DNA from 4 places in the Cronobacter sp. 153480017-3 genome. Region 1 is predicted to be linked to each of the others. Evidence: predicted binding sites of a transcription regulator. Region 1 holds the regulator's gene; each other region holds the start of a gene.
The links. The regulator CRP, encoded in region 1, controls carbon source genes, mostly activating them, when cyclic AMP is high. The targets are predictions, from matches to a motif close to ATGTGANNNNNNTCACAT.

Region 1 (7,908 bases):
GCAGTTCGTACAGCATCTGGCGCAGATTGGCGAGCAGTACGGCTTATTCAGCGATATTCGCGGTATGGGCCTGCTGATCGGTGCCGAGCTGACGCCCGCCTTCCACGGACGCGCGCGCGATCTCCTCTACGCCGCGGCGGCGGAAGGGGTGATGGTGCTGAACGCCGGGCCGGACGTGCTGCGTCTTGCGCCGTCGTTGCTGGTGGAGCGCGCGGATATCGACGAAGGCATGGCCCGCTTTGCGCGCGCCGTCGCGCGCGTGGTCAACGGCTAATCATGGTGACTGGCTCAGGCGTCGTCTGAGCCAGATCCCGTGATGCGGGCGCTGACGCCACGCCACGGAAGAGATGGTATGCATGGTGCGCAGGTGATCGAGAATGCGCAGCAGATGATGTTCCATCACGCCCGGTGCCCCTTCCGGTAAGACGTCTTCGCCCTCCAGTACCGCCTCGTTTTGCGTATCGCCCGGCGCGTCATGCTCAAGCCGCTGCTGGCAGCGCTGTAGCGCAATCTCACACGCCTGTAAGTAGCGCGCTGCGGTTTCTGGCGGCAGCGCGGTTTGCTCGCGCGCCATCGTCGTTATCGCGTTGATGTGCTCGACAATAAACTGGCTGTGCGTCACCCACAGGCGCATATCCTCCAGATAACGGCTGTTAAAGCCGGGCTCCTGCATAGCCTGATTGAGCGAGTTATAGAGCGCGTTATGCGCCTGGTTGACCTGCATACGCTGCCAGGCGAGCGGGCCGGGTTGCGGGTCGCCGCTCAGGATCAGGCGCAGCGCCTCCTGGTCTGCCTCCAGCGCGTCATGCGCGTTCTGGCGCAGCAGGCCGCTTTGCCACTGGGGCCAGAGCCAGACCATGCCGCCGAACGCGATAAGACAGCCGGACAGGGTGTCTATCAGGCGCGCCACGATGTACTGCTCGCCGTTGAGCGTCAGGATTTGCAGCGAATAGACCGCCGTGACGGTAAAGCCAATCATCGCCCAGCCGTAGTGTCGCCGGATTATCAGATAACTGATTAACGTCACTAGCAGCATGCCGAGCAGGGTATAGCCCTGCGGCACTTTCAGGTGCAGCGTGATGCCCGCGATAATCAGCCCCGCCAGCGTGCCGCCCGCCCGGTGCAGGATACGCACGCGCGTCGCGCCATAGCCGTTTTGGGTGACGAACAGCACCGTCATCAGGATCCAGTACGGCTTCGGCAACTGGAAGGCGCTCCCTAACAACCCCGCCGCCGCCAGCATCACGCCCAGACGCGCGGCGGTGCGCAGCGCGGCGGATTTCAGCGACAAATAGCTTTTCAGCGCCCGCAGCAGCGGCAGGCGGCGCTTACCGCTGTCCATCAGGTCACGGGCGTAGAGCGGGCGCTGGGTGCGCAGCACGCGTGCGATGCGGCTGAAATGGTATTCGCAGAACTGGCCAACCGGGTTATCCGGGTGCTGGCGGGCGATTTTCGCCAGCGCCTCGACCTGCTTATCCATCGAGAAGCGGTGCGAATAGCGGTGGTAGAGAATGTCGTCAGAGAGCGTGCGCAGCCGCGTGGCGACGGTCTGCGCCGTCCAGCGCAACACCGCTTCGGCGTGGCTGCGCTCCACCAGTTTTTGCACTTCGCCGGGCTGATGCAGCGACACCGAGATGTGCTCCTGGAGATCCAGCGCCACCTGAAACGTGCGCAGCAGGCGCTTGTAACCGTTCTGCTTAGTGGCGGAAAGCATCTGCAACTGCTGATAGCACTGGCTTATTTGATCCACCACTTTTTGCTGATGCACCAGCAGCGGCGGCAGCGCCTGTTCCGGCTCGGTGTGGCGCGTCAGCAGGCTGTATTTGGCTTCGCAGTAGTCGGCGAGGCTTTTATAAATCAGGCTTAACGATTCACGCAGCGGCTGCTCGCGCCACAGCCAGAACCAGAAACCGTTAAACGCGCCATACCAGAGCGTGCCGAGCACATAGAGCAGCATAGGCTGCCAGATGGGCATATTGCCGGCGAGGCTTAACGTAAAGATGGCCGCGATGAGCGAGGCGGGCAACAGACGCGCATGCAGCGGGCTGATTTCCGCCGTCACGCCAAGCAGCAGCGCCAGCATCAGCAGAATGAGCGGCAGCGGCACAGACTGCAGCAGCAACAGCTGCACCGCCAGACTGCTCAGCGCAAACAGCGATGCGCCGATGATCAAGCGTTTAAAAAAGCGTTTGTGCGGGGTATCGAGACCGGCAATGTTGCAGCAGGCGGGAACGAGCGAGAACAGCAACCCTTGTTGAAGATGGCCCAGCATCAACCCGACCGCCACCGGCAGGCTTAAGATGAGCGTTTGCCGTAAAGCGTAATTAATTTCAGGGTGATAGATAAGACGACGCCACATAGGGGAGAAGTATAGATACAAAAACGGCGTGTTACCGAAGCGACACGCCGTTTTTTGCTTTTTTAGCGGGTTCCGTAAACCACGATGGTTTTGCCGTGGGCGGATATCAAGTTTTGATCTTCGAGCATTTTCAGAATGCGGCCAACGGTTTCGCGGGAGCAGCCGACGATCTGGCCGATTTCCTGACGCGTGATTTTGATCTGCATCCCGTCCGGATGGGTCATCGCGTCCGGCTGTTTCGCCAGATTCAGCAGGGTCTGCGCGATGCGGCCAGTCACGTCGAGGAAGGCGAGGTTGCCCACTTTCTCAGAGGTAACTTGCAGGCGGCGAGCCATCTGCGAGGAGAGACGCATCAGAATATCCGGGTTAACCTGGATCAGCTGACGGAATTTTTTGTAGGAGATTTCAGCCACTTCACAGGCAGTTTTAGCGCGAACCCAGGCGCTGCGTTCCTGACCTTCCTCGAACAAACCCAGTTCGCCGATGAAGTCACCCTGATTCAGGTACGAGAGGATCATCTCCTTGCCCTCTTCATCTTTGATCAGCACTGCCACTGAGCCTTTAACGATGTAATACAGCGTCTCCGCTTTTTCACCCTGGTGAATCAGCGTGCTCTTAGATGGATACTTATGAATGTGGCAATGTGACAAGAACCATTCAAGAGTCGGGTCTGTTTGCGGTTTGCCAAGCACCATGCGCGGTTATCCTCTGTTTTAAACTGGCTCCAAAGACAGGGCGCGTAACCCCTGTCTGGCTTTGCATTCATCATCTTCCCGAGTCCTGGGAAGTTGGCTGTCCGTGGACGTCGCAGCCGATAAATTATCTTCTCCTCTGCATACATGCGTAACATCAATGTATCGCCGCTGCATCCAGACTGTTTTAGCATAGCTTTTCTCAGGTGTCTCCTGTTGTCTCGTTTCAGCTTGACGCAGGTCGCCCTTCCATTGCCTCTGACGTCGCGCGCGCGTAATCTGTCAGAAAAATGAATAGCCTGGAGTGATTAACATGCATGCACGAGTGAAATGGGTGGAAGGGTTAACCTTCCTGGGCGAGTCCGCCTCCGGGCATCAGATCCTGATGGACGGCAACTCTGGCGACAAAGCGCCGAGCCCGATGGAAATGGTTTTGATGGCCGCAGGTGGCTGCAGCGCGATTGATGTTGTCTCTATTCTGCAAAAAGGTCGTCACGACGTGACCGACTGCGAAGTGAAGCTGACGTCAGAGCGTCGCGAAGAAGCGCCGCGTCTGTTTACGCATATCAATCTGCATTTTGTGGTGACGGGCAAAGCCCTGAAAGACGCGGCAGTGTCGCGCGCGGTGGATCTGTCGGCAGAGAAGTATTGCTCAGTGGCGCTGATGCTCGGCAAAGGGGTCAATATCACCCATTCGTATGAAGTGATTGAAGCGTCATGAGATGACGGACGGCCCGGCAGGCGCAGCGCCACCGGGCATCGCCGTCACGCTATCTGTTTTCCTTCCATCAGCCGCTGCACCAGCGGCAGCATAATAAGCTCCATCGCGAGCCCCATCTTCCCGCCCGGCACCACCAGCGTATTGATATGTGAGATAAACGAGCCCTGCAGCATCGCCAAAAGCCACGGATAATCGATGTTATCCAGATTGCGGAAGTGAATGACCACGAAGCTTTCATCAAGCGACGGAATGCCTTTCGCGGCGAACGGATTGGAGGTGTCCACCGTCGGCACGCGCTGGAAGTTAATATGGGTGCGTGAGAACTGCGGCGTGATGTAGTTAATGTAATCTTCCATCGAGCGCACCACGGAATCCATCACCGCCTCGCGCGAGTGGCCGCGCTCGCTGGTATCGCGGATGAGCTTCTGTATCCACTCCAGGTTGACGATAGGCACCACGCCCACCAGCAGATCGACATGCTTCGCCACGTCATGCTGCGGCGTCACCACGCCACCGTGCAGCCCTTCGTAAAACAGCACGTCCGTCGGCTCCGGCAGCGGCTGCCACGGCGTAAACGTGCCGGGCACCTGATTCCACGGCACCGCTTCGTCATAGGTGTGCAGATATTTACGCGACTGTCCTTTGCCGGTCAGCCCGTACTCCACAAAGGTTTGCTCCAGCAGGCCGAAATCGTTCGCCTCCGGGCCGAAGTAACTGATATGGCGGCCAAGATCGCGCGCTTTGCGAATAGCCATGTCCATTTCCGGGCGCGTGTAGCGGTGAAAGCTGTCGCCTTCCACTTCGGCGGCACGGAGATTCAGCTGGGCGAAAATTTTACGAAACGCGAGGCTGGTGGTGGTGGTTCCCGCGCCGCTGGAGCCTGTGACGGCGATAACCGGATGTTTGGCAGACATAGCGAGACAACTCCCTGAAGCGGCGGGGCAAGGCTCCGCCTGGCAACGTTAACCGCGAAACTGCGAACGCGGCATGATATTGACCGTTTCGTGCAGCTCAGACCACACCAGAACGGCTTCGCCACTTTGCAACTGACGCCGCACGTCGGCGACCTTTTGCTCAAGCGAGCGTTCATGTTCACCATAATCGGTGCCTTCGCGCAAGACGAAGGCTTCAATCAGGCGCTCCAGGGTGTCGGGCGCGATCTCTTGCCAGGGAATGATCATTTATCGGTCCAGATAAGACGTTAACCAGTCAGGAATGCGCTGTTCCAGCCACATTTTGGGCTGACGCAGCGTGCCGCCGACAAAGCCCACGTGACCGCCATGCTCTGTCAGTTGATATTCAATATTAGCAGGCAGCGTGGTGGTGTCGGGGATCACGTGATGATCCATAAACGGGTCGTCTTTGGCGTGGATAATCAGCGTCGGACGGGTGATGCTGGCGAGGCGCGGCATCGCGCTGCACTGGCGATAGTAATCGACGGCATCGCTAAAGCCGTGAATTTTCGACGTGATCAAATCATCGAAATCGCGGATGCGGCGCAGGCGCTTAAGCTGGGCGAGTTCAATCGGCAGCGTGCCGGGCCAGGCCTTCAGCTTGCGGGTGGCGTTGGCTTTCAGCAGGTTCAGCAGATAGAACTGATAAAAGCGTGAAAAGCCTTTTTCCATATGGTTGCAGCAGTGTTCGAGCATAAACGGCGCGGACACAATCACGCCTGCCGTCAGCGGGAAGCTGGCGTCAATCTCCGCCATCAGGCAGCCGAGCATATTGCCGCCGAGCGAATAGCCCACCGCCGCTGTCGGCACGGTGCCGTAGCGCTCATCCAGCCAGCGCAGGAAAAAGGTGCCGTCTTCGGTTTCGCCCGAATGATAGATGCGCCCCAGTTTGTTTGGCACGCCGCTACAGCCGCGAAAGTGCATCACCATGCCGAGCCAGCCGCGCGCTTTCGCCGCATGGATAAGGCCGTGGGCGTAAGGGCTGTGCAGGCTGCCTTCCAGACCGTGAAACACCACCAGACGCGGTTTATGACGCGCCTGGTCAGGGTTTTCGCTAAACGCCAGGTCGACAAAATCGCCGTCCGGCAGATCCAGACGCTGCCAGTGCGGCTCAAACTGCAAACGGCGGCGCAGCACGCGCGGCAGCATGGTTTGCAGGTGTGGATTGCTGACTCCCGGCATTGGCTGAAAGTGTGAGGAATCGGTGTTCAGTGCAGGAAGTTCTGCGGGAGTAATGTCGGCCATAGCTGATGTCTTTTATTAGTTCGCTAATTACTATACCGGTTGTGATTCATTTTGTTGATGCTTTGGTGCGGATCACTCGGCCAGTAAATTGCGCGAGAACAGGTGAATATCAGCATCCGGCTTACGTCGCCAGAGCCTGGCCTTACGCGCGCCGGTGGCGACGCTCTCGCCGGTCTCTTCAAACATGCCGGACGCCTCAAAGCGCCGGATCAGGCTTTTACGCTGGATGGGCTGGCCGAGAATAATCTCCGTCGCCTCCTGAAGCTGGCTCAGTGTAAAACACTCCGGCAGACAGTAGACCGGCAGGAGCGAATACATTGTTTTCTGGCGCAGGCGGCGCAGGGCGGCCTCGATAATCGTCTGGTGATCGAACGCCAGCTCGATAGCGTCAAGCTCCGCCACCGGCACCCACTGCGCATCGCTGACGGAGGCGATATGCGGCTGACAGTCGACCCAGGCGATAAGCGCAAACCAGGCGGTGGTGAGGCTCCAGCCGCGCGGGTCACGCTCCGGGCCGGAAAACGTCTCCAGTTGCTCAAGCCATGACGGGCGCACGCCGGTTTTCTCGGTGAGCTTACGCAGCGCCGTCGCGTGGGTGGAATCATCTTTCTGCATATCGATAAACCCGCCGGGCAGCGCCCAGCGGCCCTGCTGCGGCTGACGGGCGCGCTGTACCAGCAGCACGCAGAGCGCCTGATCGTGCAGGGTGAACAGCACGCTGTCGACGGTCACCAGCGGGGAAGGGAACCGCGCAGGGTCATAAGTTTCCAGATATTCCGCTTCAGTGGTCATGCACCGCTCCGTTTAATTGTCTCAGAGACAAGTTTATCAGCCCTGAACGCCGGGACAAAGCAAACCTGTAATGTTTTAATTTTCAGCAACATGCTATTTTTTAGCCAGTGCGGCGAAAATTTCGCTTGCTTATTAGTGTCTCTTGGACAATATTAAATGTGTCGCAAGGACATAAACTAATTAACCGGGGGCGAAAATGATGCAGCCGCAACTGATGGTAGACGGACAAGAGATTGCAACACAGACCGGGCGTTTTCCTGACGGCGCCGTGTGGGCGAAAGTGACCGGCGAACTGCCGCGCGTCGCCTCGCTGATGCGTATTCGCGCCGCCGCCATGAAAACGATGGACGATTTCATGCTGCTGGCGCAGCTTACCGACGCGGTGCGCCAGCACTGTGACGTGCGCTTCAGCCATCTGGAACTGCCGTGGCTGCCGTATGCCCGCCAGGACAGGCACATGCAGCCGGGTGACAGCTTCGCGCTGAAAGTCTTCGCCCGCCAGCTGAACACCCTCGGTTTCGACAAAGTGATCGTACTCGACCCGCACAGCGAAGCCGCTGCCGCCGCGATTGAAAATCTGGTGGCTATCCCGCAGGAGCGTTGCCTGTTACAAAGCAAGACGCTGGAGCGTGCCCTGAAGGCCGGCGAGTTAATGCTGGTGGCACCCGATGCCGGGGCGCTTAAAAAAATCCATGCCGTCGCGCAGGCGGCGGGCGTTCATGAATTTGCCATTCTGACCAAACAGCGCAACGTCGTGACCGGCGAGCTGACCGGTTTTCGCCTGGTGGACGGTGACGTGAAAGGCAAAGCGGTGCTGATTGTGGACGATCTCTGCGATGCGGGCGGCACGTTTATCGGCTCAGCCCTGGTGCTGCGTGACGCCGGGGCAAGCAGCGTCAGTCTCTACGTCACCCACGGCGTGTTTTCTAAAGGCGTCGAAAACCTGCTGAATAACGGCATTGATAAGCTGTATACGACCACCTCCTTCGCGCCCGCTGAACTGGCGCAGGAACGGGTAGAAATGATTGATATCAATACAATTTATAACGCGTAAGGAGAAGGGCGATGAACATGAATCCGATTCTGGCTATTGATGGCTACAAAGTGTCGCACCGCGAGCAGTACCCGGCAGGCACCACTAAAGTC
Region 2 (7,908 bases), on a different contig from region 1:
GAAAAATGTCGACATCATCCTGAACGCCATGACCACCGAAGTGAAAGGCGACGGCACGAAGCTGACCGGTCTTGATTATCAGGATCGCGTAACGGGCTCGGTGAAGCACCTGGAAGTGGCGGGGATTTTCGTTCAGATCGGTCTGCTGCCGAACACGACCTGGCTTGAAGGCGCTGTTGAGCGTAACCGTATGGGCGAGATTATCATCGACGCCAAATGCGAGACCAGCGTGAAAGGCGTATTCGCCGCGGGCGACTGCACCACTGTGCCGTACAAACAGATCATTATCGCCACCGGCGAAGGCGCGAAAGCCTCACTGAGCGCGTTTGATTATCTGATTCGTACCAAAACCGCATAAGAAGAAAGTAAGATACCTGCGTAAAAGCCGCCCTCAGGGGCGGCTTTTTTATTGGCGGAGTGGGTGGATGATCTGTTGTAACTGGCGGGTGCGCGTTGCTTACCCGCCCTACGTTTAACGTCACAGACAGGTACGGCGGGTAAGCAACGCGCACCCGCCGCCCCGGCATTCAGTAGTTGTAGGGCGGGTAAGCGCAGCGCACCCGCCAATACTCCCGAAACTTAACGCACCACAAACACCGGCACATGCGCGTGGCGTACCACGCTTGATGCGTTCGAGCCCAGCAGGTGCGTGGTGATCGACGGATCGCGCGAACCAATCACCACCACGTCGGCGTGTAACTCTTTGGCCATCGCGTTAACTTCATCACGCACGCTGCCAAAACGGACGTGACTGCGCAGGCGCGATTCCGGCAGGGTGAAATGCTGCTTCAGGGTTTGCAGACGCTGGTTCGCCTCGGCCTCTAAATGTTCTTCGAAACGGCGGATATCGGCGGCGAAGCGGTGCAGGCTCAGGTTGGCAGATCCTGGCAACACATGCAGCAGATGAATAATTCCCTCCTCCTGCGCCAGAAACTCCGCGTGGCGGATCGCCTTGTCGCTCAGCTCCATTTCAAACACATCTACAGGCATCAGAATGGTGTTGTACATCGTCACTCCTCCTTTAGCGGTTATCAACGCACTTATTAAACCCTGTTTTTGTCATGGATACTTTTATACATCCGACAAATTTGTGTTTTTTTACGCAGCCGCTTTCGCCAGGAAAACTCTCAAAGCCGCCACACTGGCGGCGGATCCCGCGGCTCGCGGCCCATCCCGACTACCCTTGGTGTAGTCCAGATAGACTTTCGCACTGGAACCTGTCTCTTTTTACCGTCTGCCAGGAGGTCGTAATGAAGGCGTTAACCTACCACGGGCCGCATAACGTTAAGGTCGAAAATGTTCCGGATCCGATTATCGAGGCGCAGGACGATATTATTCTGCGCGTCACCGCGACCGCGATTTGCGGCTCCGATTTACACCTCTATCGCGGCAAAATTCCGCAGGTTCATCACGGCGATATTTTCGGCCATGAGTTTATGGGGGAAGTGGTGGAAACCGGCAGCGCGGTGAAGGATATCCGTAAAGGCGACCGCGTGGTGATCCCGTTCGTTATCGCCTGCGGCGACTGCTTTTTCTGCAAACTTCAGCAATATTCCGCCTGCGAAAACACCAATAAAGGCACCGGCGCGGCGCTGAATAAAAAGCAGATCCCGGCCCCCGCGGCGCTGTTTGGCTACAGCCATCTCTATGGCGGCATTCCTGGCGGCCAGGCGGAGTATGTGCGCGTGCCGAAGGGCAATGTCGGGCCGTTTAAAGTGCCGCCGGTGCTTTCTGACGATAAAGCGCTGTTCCTCTCCGATATCCTGCCGACGGCGTGGCAGGCGGTGAAAAACGGCCAGGTACAGAAAGGCTCTCAGGTAGCGATTTACGGCGCAGGCCCGGTGGGGCTGCTCAGCGCCGCCTGCGCACGACTGCTCGGCGCAGAACAGATCTTTATGGTCGACCACAACGATTATCGTCTCGCGTTTGCGAAAGAGCGTTATGGGGTTATCCCGATCAACTTTGATGAAAACGACGATCCGGCGGCGTTTATTATCGAAAACACGCCGGGCAACCGCGGCGTGGATGCTGTTATCGATGCGGTCGGTTTTGAGGCCAAAGGCAGCCTGACGGAAACCGTGCTGTCTAATCTTAAAATCGAAGGCAGCAGCGGCAAAGCGCTGCGCCAGTGCATCGCGGCGGTGCGTCGCGGTGGCGTGGTGAGCGTGCCGGGCGTCTATGCGGGCTTTATCCACGGCTTTCTCTTTGGCGATGCGTTCGATAAAGGCATCAGCTTTAAGATGGGCCAGACGCACGTGCATGCGTTCCTGCCGGAGCTGCTGCCGCTTATCGAGCAGGGTTTGCTGACGCCGGAAGAGATAGTCACGCACTATCTTCCGCTGGAAGATGCCGCGCGCGGCTACAAGATTTTCGAGAAGCGCGAAGAGGAGTGCCGCAAGGTGATTCTGGTGCCGGGTGCCGCGACGCCTGAAGCCGCGCGGGAGAAAGTCACCGCACTGATGAACGCGCCGTTACAGCCGTTGCAGCCGTAATTTTCAGCAAATAAAAACAGAAAGAGGATGCCCTGGCATCCTCTTATTTTTTGCTGCAGACGGGCGTTTAAAGGCGGTATTCGCCCGCCGCTTCCGGCTGGTAGAGCAACTCAAGCACTTCGATATGCGTTTCGCTGCCGTCCGGCAGCGGCCACCGAATAGCATCGCCCACGCGCAGACCAAGCAGCGCCGCGCCCACCGGTGCCATGACTGACAGCGCTTCCGGGCTGCTGCCCGCGTTTTGCGGATAGACCAGCAGGCGCTCGTAAGTTTCGCCGCTCGCCAGATCGCGGAATTTCACCCGGCTGTTCATTGTCACCACATCTTCCGGCATCGCCTGCGGGCTAACCATCCGGGCGCGATCCAGCTCATCGTTCAGCGCGTCAGCCACCGGCAGACGCGCGAACGCCGGCTGCTCCAGCAGGCTGTCGAGACGTTCAGCATCGAGTTCGTTGATGATAAGGGCAGGTCGGGACATTTCTTACTCCATGTCATTGAATCAGGCGGCGTTTCGCCGCTAACAAGCGTCCAAAGAAAAACCCTCACCGTCAAAACGATGAGGGTCCGCGTCAGGGGATGATACTCAGCCTTGCGCGCCGTTTGAAGTGAGCCAGCTCACGAAACGGGGCTTAAAGCAGAATGCTCCCCACGGCTGCCAGCAGGAAGGCGATGGTGCCCAGCAGGGTTTCCATCACGGTCCAGGTTTTCAGCGTGGTTTTCTCGTCCATTTCAAGGAAACGGCCCACCAGCCAGAAACCGGAGTCGTTGACGTGTGAGAGCACCGTCGCGCCGCCCGCGATGGCGATAACAATAAAGCAAAGGTCAAACTGGCTTAAGCCCGGCGTCGCCTGCACCATCGGCGCGACCAGCGCGGCGGTGGTCGTCAGCGCGACCGTCGCCGAGCCCTGCGCCACGCGCAGCGCGGTGGAGATAACAAACGCCGCGAGAATCACCGGCATGCCGGTGTCTGAGAGCACACCCGCCAGCGCGTCGCCGATGCCGCTGGCGCGCAGCACGCCGCCGAACATGCCGCCTGCGCCGGTCACCAGAATAATCCCGCAGATAGGGCCAAGCGCGCCGTCGCAAATTTTCTCCAGATGCTGGCGGCTGTGGTTGCGGCTGAACACCATCAGCGCGAAGAAGACGGTGATCAGCAGCGCGACCGGGGTTTTACCGAGCATACGCAGGAAGTTCGCCACGCTGTTATCGGCGCTGACCCAGCCCAGCACTTTGGCGGTATTGAGGCCGGTATCAAGGAAAATCAGCAGCAGCGGCAGCAGCAGGATGGTGATCACCATGCCGAATGACGGCGGGCGGTGCGTCGGATCGGCGTCCACTTCGCCAAGGAAAGAAGAGGGCAGCTTAATATCGAATTTTTTACCGGCGTACTGACCATACAGATAGCCGCCGAAATACCAGGTCGGGATCGCGATAATCAGCCCGACAATCACCAGCAGACCGATATTCGCCCCCAGCAGTTCGCTCGCGGCAACCGGGCCCGGATGCGGCGGCACCAGCGCATGCATGGCCGCAAACGCGCCCGCCGCCGGGAAGGCGTATTTCAGCGTCGAGCCGCCAAAGCGTTTCGCCACGCTGAAGATAATCGGCAGCATGACGACAAGACCCGCGTCAAAGAAGATAGGGAAGCCAAACAGCAGCGAGGCGACGCCGAGCGCGAAGGGCGCGCGGTGTTCACCGAATTTGTTAATCAGCGTATCAGCCAGCACTTTCGCGCCGCCGGACACTTCCAGCAGACGACCAATCATCGCGCCGATGCCCACCAGCAGCGCAACGCCCGCAAGCGTACTGCCAAAACCGGTCAGTAGCGTAGGCACGACTTTATCAAACGGCACTTTGGTCAACAGCGCCACCACGATACTGACCAGGGTAAGCGCAAGAAAAGCATGCACTTTAAAGCGCATGATAAGTACCAGCAGCAGTACGACGGCACCGGCAGCAATGCCAAGCAGCGTACCGGCGCTATAAGCGAAAGTGGTTTCTGTCATCGTTATTATCCTCAACATGGGTACAGTGAAACCGTAGCCTGGTCGGCGGTTTTCTCACTGATACCGGTAACATGATACCGATAACATGTAGCGCCTTGTAAACAGGGTCTGTCATATTTATTAACATTTTGAGATCACCGTCAAACTCCCGCGCGACGCGGGCTTCTCGCCTGCGGTTGCATATATCGCCTCGCGGATCTGTCAAATTTTCCGATGCGTTTTTTTCACAAAATCACCAGATTTGTTGGCGATATCCAGCTTTTTTGTTGTGAAGTCGCCGCAAAGTTGCCGCTATACCATAACGTTAACTAGCTTAGGATCGTGATGATTTGCCGTACATCGCGCTGTGGGCGGCGGCGCAACGCCTCCGCACCCTGTTCAGTGCATAAGAGGACATCATGAAAAAGCTCACCTTCACTTTTCTGACCGTCGCGCTGGCGGGCGCAAGCTCACTGGCGTTTGCCGATACTCTGCGCATGGAGTGCCCCGTGTCGCCCGGTGGCAAACAGTATTGCCAGTACATCAAAGAACGCTTCGAGAAGCAGACCGGCAATCAGTTGGAGTTTATCGAGTTCCCGGCGGCCTCCGATGAAAAGCTGGCGCTGCTGCAACAACTCTTCGCCGCTAAAGATGAAAAAGCGGTGGATGTGTTTCAGTCCGACACCATCTGGATAGGCCTGCTGGACAAGCAGACGCTCGATCTCACCGACGCGATGGGCGGCATGGAAAAAGACTTTTTCCCCGGCCCCTGGAAGAACAACACCGTCAACGGACGCCTGAAAGCGGTGCCGTCGTATATCGACACCGGCGTGCTGTTCTATCGCAAAGATTTACTGGAGAAATATAAAGAGCAGCCGCCAAAAACGTGGGACGAAATGACGCGCATCGCCACGAAAATTCAGGCCGAAGAGCGCAAGGCGGGGCATAAAAACTTCTGGGGGTACATCTTCCAGGGCAAATCTTATGAAGGGCTGACCTGTAACGCGCTGGAGTGGATCGACTCATACGGCGGCGGCACGTTTGTCGATGAAAAAGGGAACGTGACCATTAATAACCCGAAAGCGGCGCAGGCGCTGGATATGGCGCGCGGCTGGATGGGCAAGATTACGCCGAAGGGCGTGCTGGGCTACAAAGAGGAAGAGTCGCGCACCGTATTCCAGAACGGCGACGCGCTGTTTATGCGCAACTGGCCTTATGTCTGGCAGCTGTCACAGGCCGATGACAGCCCGCTCAAAGGCAAAGTGGGCGTGATACAGCTTCCCGCCGGGCCGGAAGGGCGTCAGGCGACGACGCTCGGCGGCTGGCAGTGGTCGATAAACGCTAACACCAAAAACCCGGAGGCCGCCATCGCGCTGCTGAAAATCTTAAGCGATGACGATTCGCAAATCACACGCCTGAAAATGCTCGGCCACGCGCCGACCCGCGTTGCGCTCTATGAGAACAAAGATGTGCTGGCCGTTGCGCCGGAGCTGACGCAGTTCCGCGATATTTTCGCCCAGGCGGTGCCACGCCCGGCGACGGTGACCAAAGCGCAGTATCCGCGCGTGTCGAATGCCATTTTCAACGTGACGTTTAGCGTGCTGAACGGCAAAGAGGATGGCAAGAAAGCAACGGAAGATTTGCAAAAGCGTTTGACCCGCGCGAAGGGGGCCGGCTGGCGGTAAGCGCTGGATGACGTTGTGGCTGGCGGGTGCCTCCTGGCAATAACAAACCTGGCCCCTATGGCGGGTGCGCTCCGCTTACCCGCCCTACGAACTCGAAACAGGTTTTTGTAGGGCGGGTAAGCGGAGCGCACCCGCCGTGCGGCGTTAACCCCGAGACTCGCTCGTCGGGGGGAAGGGCAACATCATCGTGTCCGTCAACATACTCAACGGAGCGCCTATGAAATCCGATAGCCTTACGTCGCCGCCGTCTCCCCGGCGGCATAACGCCTCCTGGCATCAGCGCCGTCGGCGCGTGGCGTGGGGGCTGGTATTACCCTCGCTGCTCCTGCTGGCGCTGGCAGCGGGCTGGCCGCTGGTTCGCACCATCTGGTTTAGCTTCACCAACGCCATGCTCGACGCGCCCCAGGATTACCAGATGGTGGGTATCGCGAACTACTTTGCGCGCAAGGATGGTGTGAGCATCGGCGTGCTGAGCGACCCGCTCTGGTGGCAGGCGGTCGGCAACACGCTCTGGTTCACGTTCACCTCGGTGGCGCTGGAGCTGCTGCTCGGCATGCTGCTGGCGCTGCTGATGAACGAGAAATTCCGCGGGCAGGGGCTGGTGCGCACCGCCATTCTCATCCCGTGGGCGATCCCGACGATCGTCAGCGCCAAAATGTGGGGCTGGATGTTCCATGACCAATACGGCGTGGTGAACGATCTGCTCGGCAAAATCGGCCTGCCGTCGCATCTCGCGTGGATTGCCGAGCCGTCGCTTTCCATGTGGGCGGTGGTGATCGCCGACGTCTGGAAAACCACGCCGTTTATGGCGCTGATGCTGCTGGCGGCGCTACAGCTGATTCCGGCAGATCTTTACGAGGCCGCGAAAGTGGACGGTGCCAGCCCCTGGCAGCGCTTTAAGCGCATCACGCTGCCGCTGATTATGCCCGCGCTGGTGGTGGCGCTGATTTTCCGTGTGATGGATTCGATGCGTATCTTCGATCTCATCTATGTGCTGACCTCCAACAGCGAAGCGACGATGTCGATTTCCGGCTACGCCCGCGAACAGATCGTCTCTTATCAGGACATGGGCATGGGCTCCGCGGCCTCGGTGCTGGTCTTTATGATGGTGGCGGGCATCGCGGCCTGCTTTATCCGCGTCGCGCGCTTAAACGACAAGGAGAAAAGCTGATGAAAACCACGCGCTGGCAACGCAGGATGGGGCATAAAGCGGTGATTTATATCGGCGCGCTGATGGCCTGTCTGTTCTGCGTTTTTCCTTTCTATTACGCCATTATCAGCTCGCTGCGCGCGGGCCAGGAGCTGTTTACGCCCGCCTATTTCCCGGACAGCTGGCACTGGGATAACTATGTGGTGGCGCTGGTAGATAACGGCATCGCCCGCAGTTTGCTGAACTCCGTGCTGGTGGCGGTGGTGACAGTGGGGCTGTGTCTGCTGGTGTCGGTGACGGCCGCCTTTGCGCTGGCGCGCGTGCCGTTTCGCGGGCGTCGCGTACTGCTTTTTACCATTCTCTGCGTCTCGATGTTTCCTCAGGTGGCGGTGCTGACGGGCATGTTTGAACTGGTACGCTTTCTCGGGCTTTACGATTCGCTCGGTGCGCTGGTTATCTCCTACACCACGTTTTCGCTGCCGTTCACCGTCTGGGTGCTGACGACGTTTATGAAGTCGATTCCGGTGGAGCTGGAAGAGGCGGCGATCGTTGATGGCGCGAAAACGGGCACCATTATTCGCCGCGTCTTTGCGCCG
Region 3 (7,908 bases), on a different contig from region 1:
TTCACCACGCGGCGGATCTGATCGCCGAACTGCTTTATCACATCGCTGTAGATTTCTATCTCCAGCTCGCCCGCCGCCGGGGCGATTTTCACCATCAGGTCGCTGGACTCGGCGGTCCCCGCCAGCGCCTCTTTAACTATCTTCATTACGGTTTGTCCTGTCAGATAAGAATTCAGGCCACTTCAGCGCGATAGCGTTGCGCGAGAAGGGCGAAAGTGCTCTCCGGCACCCGTTCGCGAATCGAAGAAAAACGCTGCGCGCGCAGCAGGCGGCGCACTTCGGAGGCGGAAATCGCCTCGCCTTCGGCGTAGCTGAGACGTGGAATTTCAATAACGCTGACCGGCGGCGCGTTAAGTGGCGCGTGCTCAAGCCAGGTGTGCATCGCCTGGTTGTAGGCGCGTGTCACCGGGCAGAACGGCTCGCTGCCGACAAAGCGCTGGTTAATGCCGAGCGCCGGCGCGATATAGCGGCGGAAAATTTGCAAATCCAGCCCGCTCCAGGCTTTATCCACCAGCCCGCGCTGCTTGAGGAAATAACCCGGAAAGGTGGCGCGCGAGATGAGATACGCCGAGCCCTCATGCACCGTGACGTTCGGCAGATGCGCGACGCCCGCCCGCACCATCGCAAGCCGTTCGCGGTAAGGGAAAAACGACGCCTCTTCGCGCACCACAAAAAGATGCAGCCAGTCGCTCTCACTCGCCGCCTGTTCGGCGAGAAAGCGGTGGCCGAGCGTAAACGGGTTGGCGTTCATCACCACCGCGCCGATACGCGCGCCGGGCTGTTTTAACCTGCCAAGCTGCTGGCAGTAACGGCGGATGCCGGAGGGCGTGTTTTCAAGCAGTGCCGCGATATCATCACACTGCGCGAGCGGCCAGAAGCCGCAGCGCCGGAAGTGTTCGAGGTTATACGGACGTGTGCAGAGGAACAGGTGAAAGTGGCCGAGACTCATCGCCAGGTTTTCCACCTCCACCAGCAGACGGGCGCTGAGGTTTTCGCCGCGCCAGCGCTCATCCACCGCCACGCCTTTAATCACGTTGCCTGCAAGCCCCGCGCAGCCTGCGATCTCACCCTGCGCGATTGCGATGACGACATGCGTGACGTCTTCATCCATGCCTAACTGATGGCTGGCGAGAAACGCCGCGACGCGGCCTTTCTCCTGCGGCTGGCGGGCAAGCGCCACGGTGATGAGTTCCAGATTGCTCATACGTCCGTCCGGTCTCTTTAGAGGGCGGGCGCCGGTTGCGCGACGGGCGCTTCGGCGATCACATTGCACAGATGGCCGATCCGCTCGATCTCCACCTCGATTTTGTCGCCCGGCTTCATAAACAGCGGCGGCGTGCGTTTTTTGCCAACGCCGCCCGGCGATCCGGTGATGATCACATCGCCCGCGCTTAAGCGGGTGAAGGTGCTGATGTACTCAATAAGCTCCGCTACGCCGTGGATCATGCTGCGGGTGTTGTCGTCCTGCACCATGCGGCCGTTAAGCCAGGTGCGGATGGCGAGCTGGTGCGGATCGGGGATCTCATCGGCGGTCGTCATCCACGGGCCGAACGCGCCGGTCTGCCGCCAGTTTTTGCCCGCCGTAAACCAGGTGTGCTGCCAGTCGCGCGCCGAGCCGTCCATGTAGCAGCTGTAGCCCGCCACGTGCGAGAGCGCCGCCTCGCGGGCGATGTTCTCGCCGCCGCGCCCGATAATCACCGCAAGCTCCCCTTCGTAATCAAACTCGCTGGAGTGGCGCGGTTTGAGGACCGGTGCGTTATGGCCGGTCTGCGAATCGGGGAAGCGGACAAACAGCGTCGGCGCCGGGTTGTGCTGGTCGAACTCTTTGCGTTTCTCGGCGTAATTCATGCCCACACAGAGGATCTTCTCCGGCTGCTCGATAACCGGCAAAAACGTCACGTCGCTGATTGCGAAATCGGCGGGTGCCTGCGCATGGCAGCGCGCCTGTTCCAGCGCGTCCCGCGCCAGCAGCGTTTTGAGATCCGCGTAGTGCGCCCCGAGACGGGCGCCGAGATCCACCACGCCGTTATCCGTGACAATACCGTAACTACGGCGGCCCTGATGGAGATAACTCGCAAGTTTCATAACAACGTATCCTGACGATTAAACAAGGAAATTGCCCAGTATCAGCAGTGCGAGCGAGACGTTAATCGCGCCGCCAATGCGGGTGGCAATCTGAGCGAAAGGCATTAAGGTCATGCGGTTGCCCGCGGTGAGAATGGCGACGTCGCCGGTGCCGCCCTGCCCGCTCTGGCAGCAGGAGACGATGGCCACATCAATCGGGTGCATACCGATTTTCTTGCCGACGAAAAAGCCCGTCGCCACCAGCGCCGACACGGTGCTGACAATCACCAGCAGGTTGTTGAGCGTAAAGGCGTGCATCAGCTCTTCCCACGGGGTGATCGCCACGCCGACTGCGAAAAGAATCGGGTAGGTCACGGAGGTCTGGAAGAATTTATAGACCACCTGCGAGCCTTCCAGCAGGCGAGGAGAAACGCCGTGCACCAGCTTGATAAAGACCGCGATAAACAGCATGCCAACCGGTGCGGGCAGGCCAATCAGCTTATGGCCGAGCATACCAAGCATATAGAGCAGCACCGCCAACAGCGCGCCGGAAGCAATGGTGGTGACATCAGCCTTGCCGCTGAACGCGGTGTTCAGCGTCTGGGCCTGCGGTTTATCGCCGCGATCCGGCATCAGCTCGCCTTCGCCGGTCAGGTGCGGATAGCGTTTGCCAAGCTGGTTAAGGCAACCGGCGATAATAATCGCGGTGAGGCTGCCGAGCATCACGATAGGCAGCACCCGGCCCAGCGCCACGCCCTGGTCCATATGCAGCAGCGTCGCATAGCCGATAGAAAGCGGGATCGCCCCTTCGCCCACGCCGCCCGCCATGATAGGCAGGATCAGGAAGAAGAAGATCTGGAACGGCTCCATACCCAGCGCGATGCCGACGCCCATCCCCACCAGCATGCCGACGATTTCGCCGCACAACATCGGGAAGAAAATGCGCAGAAAGCCCTGAATCAGCGTGGTGCGGTTCATGCTCATGATGCTGCCGACGATAATGCAGCAGATGTAGAGATAGAGAATGTTGGTGGATTTATAGAATTTGGTGGTGGATTCCACGACCACATCCGGCAGCCAGCCGTAATAGACCAGCGCGGAAGGGATGAAAGTGGCGCAAATCGCCGCCGCGCCCATTTTGCCAACCACCGGCAGGCGCTTGCCGAACTCGCCGCAGGCGAAACCGAAGAAGGCAAGCGTCGCGACCATCACCACAATATCGCTCGGCAGTTTGCCGCCGAGGCAGTCAATGGCGATAAGCGCGCCGGAGAGCAGAAACAGCGGCAATGGAATAATCCCGATTTTCCAGGTATCCATGATATGCCACCATTTTTCTTTCAGGGATATTTGCTTCGCAGCAGACGGGTTGTGGGGTACGACGTAAGAATCATCGGTTGTGCTCATTTAATTAAGCTCCGTAGTTATATTTCCCGTTAAGCGTAAAAGAGGTTACCCTTACAATTTGTGAGGAAGGCCGAATCAGCGCCGGTAATTTAATGGCACCTATGGTGTTTATGGTTTTAATTAACGCGATGTGATCAGCGCTCAATTTACGGGCGTGGTTTTTATGGCGTTTATTCAATAAGCACCGTTTTTGGCGTAAAAACGTAACGCGGGTAAACAGTTACCGCCGCGCACCGCGCCCTGTGCAGGGGATCACAAGTTTCAGGCACAGGCCCGGTAAGCGCCTGAAAAAATGGTACAGTTCTCTATTGTTTGTATTCCGGCGCGCCAGTGAACGATGAAATTTTCCTTTCGCATAAAGTTATTTATTCATCTCATCATATTCTTCTCCGTATTGTTTACGGCGCTCGGTGTTTATTATTATCTCGATGTCAGCCGCCAGCTTTATCAGGAGATGAGCAGTCGCGCGAGAATACAGGCGGAAGAGATTTCGCTCATTCCGTCATTACGTGAAGCGGTCAGACAACGTAATATTCCGGCGATTAACACCTTTATGACAGACATGGCGCGCCACAGCGACGCCAGTTTTATGGTTATTGGCGATGAGAAAGGTCTGCACCTGTTTCATTCCGTTTTTCATGACCGCATCGGCACTCCGCTTATCGGTGGCGATAATCAGGATGTGTTAGAAGGAAAAACCATTACCAGCATTCGCCGGGGCGGGCTTGGCGTCTCTCTGCGCAGCAAAGCGCCGATTTTTGACGACCAGGGCCATGTCATCGGTATTGTCTCGGTCGGCTATCTGACCAGCTATCTCGACACCATTACGCTTGGCAAGGTGGTCAATATCCTGATTGGCGCGGTGTTATTGCTGCTGGCGCTGTTTATCTTTTCGTGGTTTTTCACCCGCAGTATTAAAAAACAGATGTTTTTTCTGGAGCCGCGGGAAATCGGGCTTCTCGTGCGCCAGCAAAAGGCGCTGATGGAATCCATCTACGAAGGCGTTATCGCCATCGACGAGCATTCGCGCATCGCGGTGATCAACCGCGCCGCCAAACGGCTGCTGGGGCTGAACGTGTCTTCGCGCTCGCTGCGCGGCCAGCCGCTGGAGGCGGTGATTAACCCGGTCTCGTTTTTTTCCCCGCAGGTGATGCTGGAGAACGACACGCATGATGAGATTTGCGTATTTAACCATCTGACGGTGATCGCAAGCCGGGTGCGCATTCTGCTGGAAGGCGAGCTTCAGGGCTGGGTGATTACCTTTCGCGATCGCAAGGATATCGACAGCCTGAGCGTGCAGCTAAGCCAGGTGAAGCGCTACGCGGATAACCTGCGCATTCTGCGTCACGAGCAGTTAAACCGCATGTCGACGCTCGCCGGGCTGCTGCATCTGGGCCACTACGACCAGGCGCTGAGCTATATTCAGGCCCAGACCGAGCACACCCAGGAGCTGCTCGATTTTATCTCCCGGCGGTTTCACTCCCCCACATTATGCGGGCTGCTTATCGGCAAATGCGCCAGAGCGCGCGAGAAAGGCGTGACGCTGACGTTCGATCCGGCCTGCGAGATGGCGCGCGCGTTCCGCGGGCTTGGCGAGCCGGAGCTGATTTCGGTTATTGGCAATCTGCTGGATAACGCCATCGAAGCCACCCAGCGCGCCGAAGGGCCGCACGATCCGGTCGAGGTGTTGATCCGCCTGAACGAGCGGGAGCTGATCATCGAAGTGGCGGATCGCGGTGTCGGGATCGCGCCCGCGCTTCGCGACAGGATCTTCGAGCCGGGTTTTACCACCAAACGCCGCGGCGATCATGGTATCGGCCTGCATCTTATCGCCAGCTATGTGAAGCTCGCAGGCGGCACGCTGGAAGTGTCCGCCAATACGCCGCGCGGCACGATTTTCTCACTTTTTATTCCTGACGCGCCCGACGTTCGTCCGGCCCAACCGCAGGGAGAACCTGACTATGCCACCTGAGATGACCGACGTACTGATTGTGGAAGATGAAAACCAGCTGGCGGCGCTGCATGCCGAAATGGTAAAGCAGCACCCGCATTTGCGGCTGGTGGGCATGGCGGCGACGCTCGCCGACGCCGAGCGGCAGATCCGCGAGAAGCGCCCGCATCTGGTGCTGCTGGACAATTATCTGCCGGACGGCAAAGGGATTACGCTGACGGAGAGCCTGACGCTGAAGAACAGCGCCTGCTCAGTGATTTTTATTACCGCCGCGAGCGATATGGACACCTGTAGCCAGGCGATCCGCAACGGCGCGTTCGATTATCTGTTAAAGCCGGTGTCGTGGAAGCGCCTCAGCTATTCGCTGGAACGCTTTGTGCAGTTTCGCGAGCAGCAGCGGGTGTGGAAAATTGTCGATCAACAGCACGTGGATTCGTTGTATCAGTTGCAGGCGCGCAGCTTCCGGCCAGACTCCGGCGCAAAGGGGATTGAGGAGAATACGCTGACGCTGGTGCAGCGGCTGTTTGTGGAGAGCCGCGAGCAGATTTTTTCAGTCGATGATGTGGTGAGCGCGACAGGTTTAAGCAAAACCACCACGCGGCGGTATCTGGAGCACTGCGTGGAGAGTGGGTTTCTGACGGTGGAGATGTTGTACGGCAAGATTGGCCATCCGCGGCGGTTGTACCGTCGGGCGGAAGGAGAAGCGTGATGTTACGGTGGATATGATTTTACGGCGGGTGCGCTACGCTTTCCCGCCCTACGGAAAACGATGCTCTGGCTGTACGGCGGGTGCGCGTTGCTTACCCGCCCTACGGAAAGTGATGCTCTGACTGTACGGCGGGTGCGCGTTGCTTACCCGCCCTACACGATAAAAATGATGGCATTCTCGTAGGGTGGGTAAGCGAAGCGCACCCACCATTCACGCCCCACCATCACCAACGACACATAAGGCGCTGAAATTATGTAGGGCGGGTAAGCGAAGCGCACCCGCCAGCGTCACATCCAACACCTGTCCGATAACGCCTTATTCGCGCAACATATACCCGTACAACCGCTTAATGCCATCCGGGTCGGTCTGGCTGTAAACGCCCTGCAACTCCGGCGAAAAGCCCGGTAACAGGTTCACGCCCTCTTCCAGCGCCAGGAAATAACGCAGCGCCGCGCCGCCCCACACTTCGCCTGGCACCACGCACAACACGCCCGGCGGATACGGCAACGCACCCTCCGCCGCCACGCGTCCTTCGGCCTCACTCAGACGCACCAGCTCCACGTTGCCGCGAATATACTCCACATTCGCCTGCTGCGGGTTCATCACCACCTGCGGCAGCTCGGCTTTACGGAACATTGCCCGCTGCAACGCCTTCACGTCGAAACTCACGTACAGATTATGCATCTCCTGACAGAGCTGGCGCAGCGTGTAGCCTTTATAACGCACCGGATATTTCTGGCAAATCGTCGGCAACACGTCGGCAAGCGGCGTATCGTCTTCAATATGCTGCTCAAAACGCGCCAGCATCGCGACCAGGTGCGCCATCTTCTGCGCGCTCTCGGCGGGGGTGAGCAAAAACAGGATCGAGTTAAGATCCGCTTTTTCCGGCACGATGCCGTTTTCACGCAGATAATTGGCGAGGATCGCCGCCGGGACGCCGAAATCGCTGTACTCGCCGGTTTCGGCATCGATACCCGGCGTGGTCAGCAGCAGCTTGCACGGATCGACAAAATATTGCTCGCGCGCGTAACCGGTGAAACCGTGCCACGCCGCGCCCGGCTCAAAGCTGAAAAAACGCCGCTCACGCGCAATCGCGTCCGTCGGATGATCCTGCCAGGGCCGCCCCGCCACCGTATCCGGGATAAACGGCTTGATCATGTGGCAGTTGGCGATAATCGCCTTGCGCGCCTCGATCCCAAGCGCCACGCACTCGGCCCACAGCCGCTTGCCGCTCTCGCCTTCGTGGATTTTGGCGTTCACATCCAGCGCGGCGAACAACGGGTAAAACGGGCTTGTCGAAGCGTGCAGCATAAAGGCGTTATTGAGCCGCTTGTGCGGGCAAAAACGCGCCTGTCCGCGGATATGGTTATCTTTCTTGTGGATTTGCGAGGTCTGCGAGAACCCGGCCTGCTGTTTGTGCACCGACTGCGTGACGAAAATCCCCGGATCGTTTTCATTGAGATCCAGCAGCAGCGGCGAGCAGTCGGCCATCATCGGGATGAACTGCTCGTAGCCGACCCATGCGGAATCAAACAGAATGTAGTCGCAGAGGTGGCCGATTTTATCCACCACCTGACGGGCGTTATAGATGGTGCCGTCGTAGGTACCGAGCTGGATCACCGCCAGGCGGAACGGACGCGCCTCCTGCGCGCGCGACGGCGCCACTTCGGCAATCAGCTCACGCAGATACGCCTCGTCGAAGCAGCGCTCGTCGATCCCGCCGATAAACCCAAACGGGTTACGCGCCGCTTCGAGATAGACCGGCGTCGCGCCCGCCTGA
Region 4 (7,908 bases), on a different contig from region 1:
ATGTTGCTGCGGCGTTTTTTTTGTTTTTTTGAATAACGCGCGCCGTCATGTTAATTCCATTATTAATGACTGCATAATAAATTAATTCATTCGGCATAAATATCCAAAAACATAATGACGACGAAAAAGTGTGTCGGTGCGTCACATTTTATTTTTGTTATTAATCCCGGTGATTATTCACGACGATACATCATCCGGAACCAGACTTTTCTTCGCGCTTCACTGAACGAGCTAAAACTTCATTATATTTATAAAAATCAATAAAATATTATTGATATCCTTTTCAAAAATTATTCATTTATCTGATAACTTTCAATGAGTCATTGATTGATAAGTAAAAACATTTAACTGCCCCCTACCCATCGGTATTAACCATCTGACTTGATAAAATCTCTTTGTTACCGTCACCGCCAGTGCTTTTCTGGTACTTTTTTTGGAACTTGCAGCGGCCTTTTACTTTTTACCCATGACGCCATGATTAAAAAAATAAAGCGAAAGGCTGCATTTACATTATCGTTATTACGCAAGCGCGTTTTAATCACCCACATGGAGCGTGGAGGAATATCCCCGGCTAAATTCATTACTGCTTATTTTTGCGCGGAATAACCAGCGCGCCATAGTGTTTTTTCCTGTTTCTCAGTGAGAGAAAAACCGGTCTGCCTGCAATTAAGGCGGCAGGCTATTTTATTTTCTGTTAAATGAAGGATTATTTATGAAAATGTCTGTATCGTCGCCACAATATCGCATCAGCGCACTTTGCCTGGGCACCTGGATGGCGCTCGGAATGGTGACTTACGCGAATGCCGCCATTGTGGTCGATCAACAAAAATCGTCTGATACCACGGTCAATGTTGCGGGTAATGGTGCGACGATCGTTGATGTGAGCGCCCCTTCCAGTGGCGGCGTTTCCCATAACTACTACAAACAGTTCGACGTTAACAGCGCGGGTGTGGTGCTCAATAACGGTGCCGGCAGCAGTAACACGACGCTTGCGGGTAACGTCAACGGCAACGCGAATATGTCACACGGTAGCGCCAGCGTCATTTTAAACGAAGTGGCGTCATCCAGCCCCAGCCAGTTAAACGGCATGGTGGAAGTCGCAGGAAAAAAAGCGGCGGTCATTATCGCCAACCCGTCGGGTATTACCTGTGACGGCTGCGGTTTCATTAATACCAGTCGCTCAACGCTGGTCACCGGCACCGTTGACATGACCGCCGGCAAAGTCAGCAACTTTAAGGTCACTGATGGCAAAATCGTGATTACCGGCAAAGGGATGGACGATCGTGGAACGGACTACACCGATCTCATCTCCCGCTCCGCGGTTATTAACGCACAGTTGACGGCGCGCGAACTGCGTATCGTCACCGGCACCAATAAAGTTAATTATAAAACGCTGAATACGAAGAAAATCCTGCCGGATCTCTTTAGCGACGAGCCATCCCTGGCACTGGATGTGTCCAGTCTTGGGGGGATGTATGCCAATAAGATTCAGCTTATTGGTACGGAAAACGGCGTGGGGGTACGCAACAACGGCATTATCTCTACTGCGGCGCAGGACATTTCTATTTCAGTAGACGGTAAGCTCGAAAACAACAATATTATTTCTGCGAATACCGATTTGCTGATCGATACCAACCAGCATGATGTCGATAACGATAATGGCCGCCTTCAGGCCGAACGTAATCTCGCCATCGCCAGCAGCAAGCTTGATAACAACAACAACGGCCTGATTACTGCTAAAGACATTAATATTAACACGCACGGCAATACGCTGGATAATAACGGCAGGGGTATTATTGCGAGCGGCAGTATCAACATCGCTGCGGGTGATATTACCAACGGCAGCTGTATCACAGGCAATGATGACCTCACGATAAGCGCCGGAACGCTGAATAACCGCGGCGAAATAAGCGCCAATACGGTGTCTATTTCCGCAGGAAAACTCAATAACCAGGATCTGATTCAGGCGCAGCAGGCGCTGACGATTGTGAGCGATACGCTGGAAAACGAAAAAGACGGGCTTATCAGCAGTGGAACCGACACACGGCTTCAGACTCATGACATTCACAACCGCGGCAAAATCTATGCGCAAGGCGCGCTGGATGCCTATGCGTCCCATTCGCTGGATAACGAACAGGGCACTCTTGCGGCCATCGGGAATATGACGCTGGATACCAAAACATTATCCAATACCGCCGGTAGCATTTTTAGCGCCAGACAGCTGGATATTGTTGCCGACAAGATTGATAACAGCGCAGGTTTATTTACCGAGGGAGGGACTATCGCCGGTAACACTGTCACGGTCAGCAGCGGATATTTCAATAATGACAAAGGGACAGTGAAAGGTAATAAGATCTATCTGCAAGGCGATACGTTTGATGTCGGTAACGGTCATATTGCGGCAACCGGCGATATTACGGTTAACGCGGATGACGATTTCTATGTCAATAACCACGGCTCTGTGGAATCGAAAGCAGGAAATATTAACATCAATGCTGCCGACAATTTCTCAAACGACGGCACCATCAAAGCGACCGGGGCGATTAACCTTAATAGCAGCACATTCTCCAACAAAGGCAGCATCTCTACCGGCGATAAAATCGCAATTTATGCGGCAAAATCGTTTGAGAATGAAAACCACGGTTATATCAACGGTCGCAACGGACTGTCGATTGAGGCGGTGAATACGCTGGATAACGAAGGTTCGCTCTATTCCTACGACACGATCACGCTGCGCTCACATAAAGTCACGAACCATAGCGGTGCTAAAATCTCCAGCGACGATAATGAGATCTTTACCGATCGCTTTGTGAATCATGGCCGCATCGAAGGGTATTACGATCTGCACGATTATTAATCGACTATTGCAATTCTGAAACCTGACGAAAAAAACGGGTAGTCATCTGACTACCCGTTATTGTTTTAATGCGGCGAATCGTTATTCGATGCCTTTGCTGCGCAGATAATCTTCGTAACCGCCGGAGAAATCCACCACGCGTTCCGGGGTAATTTCAATCACGCGGGTCGCAAGAGAGCTGACGAATTCACGGTCGTGGGAGACGAAAATCAGCGTGCCCTGATACATTTCCAGCGCGGCGTTCAGCGATTCGATCGATTCCATATCCAGGTGGTTGGTCGGTTCATCCATCACCAGAATATTCGGCTTTTGCATCATCAGCTTGCCGAACAGCATACGGCCCTTTTCACCACCGGAGAGCACTTTGGCGGGCTTTTTGATTTCGTCCTGGCTGAACAGCAGACGTCCAAGAATGCTGCGTACCGCCTGTTCGTCATCACCTTCCTGCTTCCACTGGCTCATCCAGTCGAAAACGGTGAGATCATTGTCGAACTCATATTCGTGATCCTGCGCGTAGTAGCCAATCTGCGCGTTCTCGGACCATTTCACGGTGCCGTTATCCGGTTGCAGTTCGCCCACCAGCGTTTTCAGCATGGTGGATTTACCCACACCGTTGGCGCCGAGGATAGCCAGCTTCTCGCCCACTTCCAGCAACAGGCCGACGTTTTTAAACAGCGGGCCGTTATCGAAGCCTTTGGTCATGGCTTCCACTTCCAGCGCGTTGCGGAACAGTTTCTTGTCCTGCTCGAAGCGGATAAACGGGTTCTGACGGCTGGAGGCTTTCACCTCTTCCAGTTTGATTTTATCAATCTGGCGGGCACGGGACGTCGCCTGACGGGATTTCGAGGCGTTGGCGCTAAAGCGGCTCACAAACGACTGCAGGTCCGCAATCTGGGCTTTTTTCTTGGCGTTGTCCGCCAGCAGACGCTCGCGCGCCTGGGTCGCCGCGGTCATGTATTCGTCGTAGTTGCCCGGATAAACGCGCAGCTCGCCGTAATCGAGATCCGCCATGTGGGTGCAGACCATGTTCAGGAAGTGACGGTCGTGCGAAATGATAATCATGGTGCTGTCGCGATCGTTCAGCGTCTGCTCCAGCCAGCGAATGGTGTCGATGTCCAGGTTGTTCGTCGGTTCGTCGAGCAGCAGGATATCCGGGTTAGAGAACAGCGCCTGCGCCAGCAGCACACGCAGCTTCCAGCCAGGAGCGACTTCGCTCATCAGGCCGTAGTGCTGCTCCAGCGGAATACCGACGCCCAGCAACAGCTCACCGGCGCGGGATTCCGCGCTGTAGCCGTCCATTTCGCCATATTTCACTTCGAGATCGGCCACTTTATAGCCGTCCTCTTCGCTCATCTCCGGCAGACTGTAGATGCGATCGCGCTCCTGCTTCACTTCCCACAGTTCGCTGTGCCCCATGATTACGGTGTCCAGCACGGTATATTGTTCAAACGCGAACTGATCCTGACGCAGCTTACCGATGCGTTCGTTAGGGTCGAGCGAAACGTTGCCCGCGCTCGGCTGTAAATCGCCGCCGAGGATTTTCATGAAAGTGGACTTGCCGCTCCCGTTGGCGCCAATCAGACCGTAACGGTTGCCGCCGCCAAACTTGACGGAAATGTTTTCAAACAGCGGCTTACTGCCGAACTGCATGGTGACGTTGCTGGTAACTAACACGCGTAATTCCTGGGTAAGATGTGTGATAAACAACGCATTATGCCATAACTCCGAATTTATTTCCCCCGTCAATGGACTGACTACACTGACTCAGGAATGGGAAAAAAATGTGAATAAGCACACAACTCAATTCCCTGCTACGGAGAATGCACATATAATGCGCTCCCTGTATTGTTTCGTTCACTCTAACGGCCGGTCTGGCAACGATATTTGCATAACATGAAGATGAAATTACGCACGCTTTTAGTGGCAGCCTTCGCAGTCGTCGGGTTTTGTAAATCCGCCTCTGCGGTGACTTATCCTCTGCCGACCGACGGTAGCCGTCTGGTGGGTGAAAACCAGGTAGTGACGATCCCGGATGGCAATACGCTGCCGCTGGAGGATTTCGCCGCTCAGTATCAGATGGGGCTTTCCAACATGCTGGAAGCCAACCCGGGCGTTGACCCGTATCTGCCGAAAGGCGGCACCATTCTGAACATTCCTCAGCAGCTGATCCTGCCGGATACGCCGCATGAAGGGATTGTGATTAACAGCGCCGAAATGCGTCTGTATTACTACCCGAAAGGCACCAACACCGTTATCGTGCTGCCGATTGGTATCGGTCAGCTCGGTAAAGACACCCCGATCAACTGGGTGACCAAAGTGGAGCGCAAGCGCGCGAACCCGACCTGGACGCCAACCGCCAAGATGCATGCGGAATACGCGGCCGCGGGCGAACCGCTGCCGCCGGTGGTACCGGCTGGCCCGGATAACCCGATGGGCCTCTACGCGCTCTACATCGGTCGCCTGTACGCTATCCACGGTACCAATGCCAACTTCGGTATCGGCCTTCGCGTGAGCCACGGCTGCGTACGTCTGCGTAACGAAGACATTAAATTCCTGTTTGAGAACGTGCCGGTCGGCACCCGCGTACAGTTTGTCAACGAGCCGGTGAAAGCGACCACCGAGCCGGATGGCAGCCGTTACATCGAGGTGCATAACCCGCTTTCCACCAGCGAAGATCAGATCAACAACAACGAACTGGTGCCGATTACGCTGACCAAAGCGGTGACCACCGTCACCAGCCAGAGCGATGTCGATCAGAACGTCGTTGAACAGGCGGTACAGAACCGTTCCGGTATGCCGGTCCGTCTGAACTAATCTGCCGCAAGGCGATAAAAAAACCCCGCGCGCATCGCTGCCCGCGGGGTTTTTTATTGATGGTGAAAGCCCTTAGCCGCGCGGCGCGGGGCCAAACACGTCGTAGTCCGGCAGACGCACGTTCTGATAAGGCTCCCAGCCGCCGCCGAGCGCTTTGTAGAGCGCGACCAGATCGAGACTGCTTTGCACCCGCGCCTGCGCGCGCTGCTGCTCGGCCTGTGCCAGCTGGCGCTGGGCGTCGAGCACGTCGATAAACGTGGCGATGCCTTTACGGTAGCTGTCGCTCGCCAGATCGAACGAGGTTTGCAACGCCTCCAGGGTTTTCTCAAGCCCGGCCTCGCGCTGTTGATCGGTGCGGTAGCTCACCAGCGCGTTTTCCACATCGCTTAACGCCGTCAGCACCGTCTGGCGATACTGCAACGCCGCCGCGCCCTGCTCCGCGCGGGCAAGTTTCACGCTGGAGACCAGTCGCCCGCCCTGGAAGATGGGAATCGAAACCTGCGGGCCGAAGCTGTAAAAGTGGCTGCTCCAGTCGGTGAGGTAACTGGTTTCGCTGTTACGCATCCCGAACTGGCCCGAGAGCGACAGGCTCGGGAAGAGCTGCGCCACAGACACCCCGATTTGCGCGGTCGCGGCGTGGAGCCGTGCTTCGGCTTCACGCACGTCCGGGCGACGGCGCGCGAGCGTTGAGGGAATGCCCACCGGCACGATTTCCGGCAGCGGTGGTAACGGCTGCGCGGCCTGCAATTCTGCATCAAGCGCGCCCGGCGGTTTGCCAAGCAGCACCGCCAGCCCGTTCATCGCCTGACGCTCCTGCGCCTGATACTGCGGCAGTTGCGCCTGGAGCGAACCAAGCTGGGCGCGGGCGTTTTCCACATCCAGCTGCGGCGACAGCCCGCTTTGTTGGCGGCTTTCGGTCAGCTCCAGCGTCTGCTGCGCTGAGGCGATCTGCTGATTCATGGTGGCGAGAATGCTCTGCGCGCCGCGCAGTTGCAGCCAGGCGCGCGCCACTTCGGCTTCCAGCGAAACCAGCGCGTCGTTGCGCTGCTCAATCGCCGCCTTCTGCTGCGCGTCTGCGGCCTCTACCTGACGGCGCACTTTGCCCCACAGGTCAATTTCCCACTGCGCGTCAAAGCTACCCTGATAGAGGTTAATCGGCTGCGTCAGCGGCCCGAGCGCGGAACTGATTTGCGGATCGACCGCATCAAGCTGGCCATAGACGTCATGCGATTTCAGCTCGCCTTCCAGACCAAGCTGCTGGCGCGTGGCGCGCACGTTGCCGTTGACCGCCGGGAAAAACGCGCCGCCCGCCTGGTTTATCTGTTCACGGGCCCCGGCGATACGCAGCACCGTTTGCTGTAGCGATAAATTACCGGCGATGGCGCGCTCAATCAGGCTGTCGAGCTGCGGCGATTTAAACGTGCGCCACCAGCGCGGGTCCGGCGCGGTGCTGCGCGCCTTTGAGGCCACATCCGGCGCGTTCTGCCGGGCGGTTTCGCCGAAAGCGCCTGGCGTTACGGGCTCCGGCCGTTGGTAATCAGGGCCAACCGCGCAGCCTGCCAGCAGCAGCGCCAGCGCCGTCAGTGATAAGGGGAAGGTCACTCTCCCGGACATATTAATGTGCTCCTGCGGAGCCTTCGCTCTTGATGGGCGAAAGCAATAAACAAAACGGAATCAACAGGATCGCCACCACGCTCAGCATGGTGAACACGTCGACATACGCGAGAATGCGCGACTGGGCAATCATGGTTTTATAAAGCTGCCCGGTGGCGATGCCGGTCGGGTCGCCCAGTTGTGCGGTGAAATTGCGCACCGCCTCGGCGCCGCTGCGTATCGCCTGCTGGAACTGTTCGTCAAAAGGCGTCATGTGCGCGCTCAGATGGGCGCTCTGCACCTGCGAACGTTCGGTAATCGCGGCGGTGGAGAGCGAAATCCCTATCGAGCCTGCGACGTTTCGGAACATCGTAAACAGCGCCGCCGCGTCGGCGTTAAGCTTCTGTGGAATGGTGATAAACGCAATCGTGGTAAGCGGCACAAACAAAAAGCCTAGCCCGATCGACTGCGCGCTGCGCATCAGCATCAGCGTTTCGAAATCGACGTTCGGCACCAGATTGCGTGACCAGAAAAATGACACGCCAAGGCACAGGAAGCCGAACGCGATTATCCAGCGGGTCTGCACCAGCGGCATCAGCTTCAGCACAATCGGGATGGTAAAGACAATCAGCACCGCGCCGGGC

Region 2: the regulator CRP is predicted to act here: its motif matches at 4,627-4,644, upstream of ACUW6V_RS04905 (GntP family permease).
Region 3: the regulator CRP is predicted to act here: its motif matches at 3,527-3,544, upstream of ACUW6V_RS09485 (2-hydroxycarboxylate transporter family protein).
Region 4: the regulator CRP is predicted to act here: its motif matches at 4,552-4,569, upstream of ACUW6V_RS05850 (ABC-F family ATPase).

What each region holds. Positions count from the first base shown of each region.
Region 1 covers NZ_JBSEYN010000004.1:43,318-51,225, reverse strand. Annotated here, with positions in the region: gene argD (bifunctional acetylornithine/succinyldiaminopimelate transaminase) at 1-274, shown strand, start outside; gene ACUW6V_RS11035 (YccS/YhfK family putative transporter) at 275-2,359, opposite strand; gene crp (cAMP-activated global transcriptional regulator CRP) at 2,422-3,054, opposite strand; gene ACUW6V_RS11025 (OsmC family protein) at 3,365-3,772, shown strand; gene ACUW6V_RS11020 (phosphoribulokinase) at 3,817-4,686, opposite strand; gene ACUW6V_RS11015 (YheU family protein) at 4,735-4,953, opposite strand; gene ACUW6V_RS11010 (hydrolase) at 4,954-5,970, opposite strand; gene ACUW6V_RS11005 (NUDIX hydrolase) at 6,043-6,762, opposite strand; gene prs (ribose-phosphate diphosphokinase) at 6,959-7,816, shown strand; gene ACUW6V_RS10995 (nicotinate phosphoribosyltransferase) at 7,828-7,908, shown strand, end outside.
Region 2 covers NZ_JBSEYN010000002.1:90,277-98,184, forward strand. Annotated here, with positions in the region: gene ahpF (alkyl hydroperoxide reductase subunit F) at 1-358, shown strand, start outside; gene uspG (universal stress protein UspG) at 580-1,008, opposite strand; gene ACUW6V_RS04895 (zinc-dependent alcohol dehydrogenase) at 1,251-2,492, shown strand; gene rnk (nucleoside diphosphate kinase regulator) at 2,560-2,970, opposite strand; gene ACUW6V_RS04905 (GntP family permease) at 3,122-4,498, opposite strand; gene ACUW6V_RS04910 (ABC transporter substrate-binding protein) at 4,897-6,162, shown strand; gene ACUW6V_RS04915 (carbohydrate ABC transporter permease) at 6,380-7,333, shown strand; gene ACUW6V_RS04920 (carbohydrate ABC transporter permease) at 7,333-7,908, shown strand, end outside.
Region 3 covers NZ_JBSEYN010000003.1:344,311-352,218, forward strand. Annotated here, with positions in the region: gene citD (citrate lyase acyl carrier protein) at 1-146, opposite strand, end outside; gene citC ([citrate (pro-3S)-lyase] ligase) at 173-1,204, opposite strand; gene ACUW6V_RS09480 (fumarylacetoacetate hydrolase family protein) at 1,222-2,085, opposite strand; gene ACUW6V_RS09485 (2-hydroxycarboxylate transporter family protein) at 2,104-3,468, opposite strand; gene ACUW6V_RS09490 (ATP-binding protein) at 3,806-5,440, shown strand; gene ACUW6V_RS09495 (response regulator) at 5,430-6,128, shown strand; gene ACUW6V_RS09500 (ornithine decarboxylase) at 6,444-7,908, opposite strand, start outside.
Region 4 covers NZ_JBSEYN010000002.1:284,360-292,267, reverse strand. Annotated here, with positions in the region: gene ACUW6V_RS05855 (two-partner secretion domain-containing protein) at 713-2,857, shown strand; gene ACUW6V_RS05850 (ABC-F family ATPase) at 2,939-4,531, opposite strand; gene ldtB (L,D-transpeptidase) at 4,751-5,671, shown strand; gene ACUW6V_RS05840 (efflux transporter outer membrane subunit) at 5,744-7,285, opposite strand; gene ACUW6V_RS05835 (DHA2 family efflux MFS transporter permease subunit) at 7,287-7,908, opposite strand, start outside.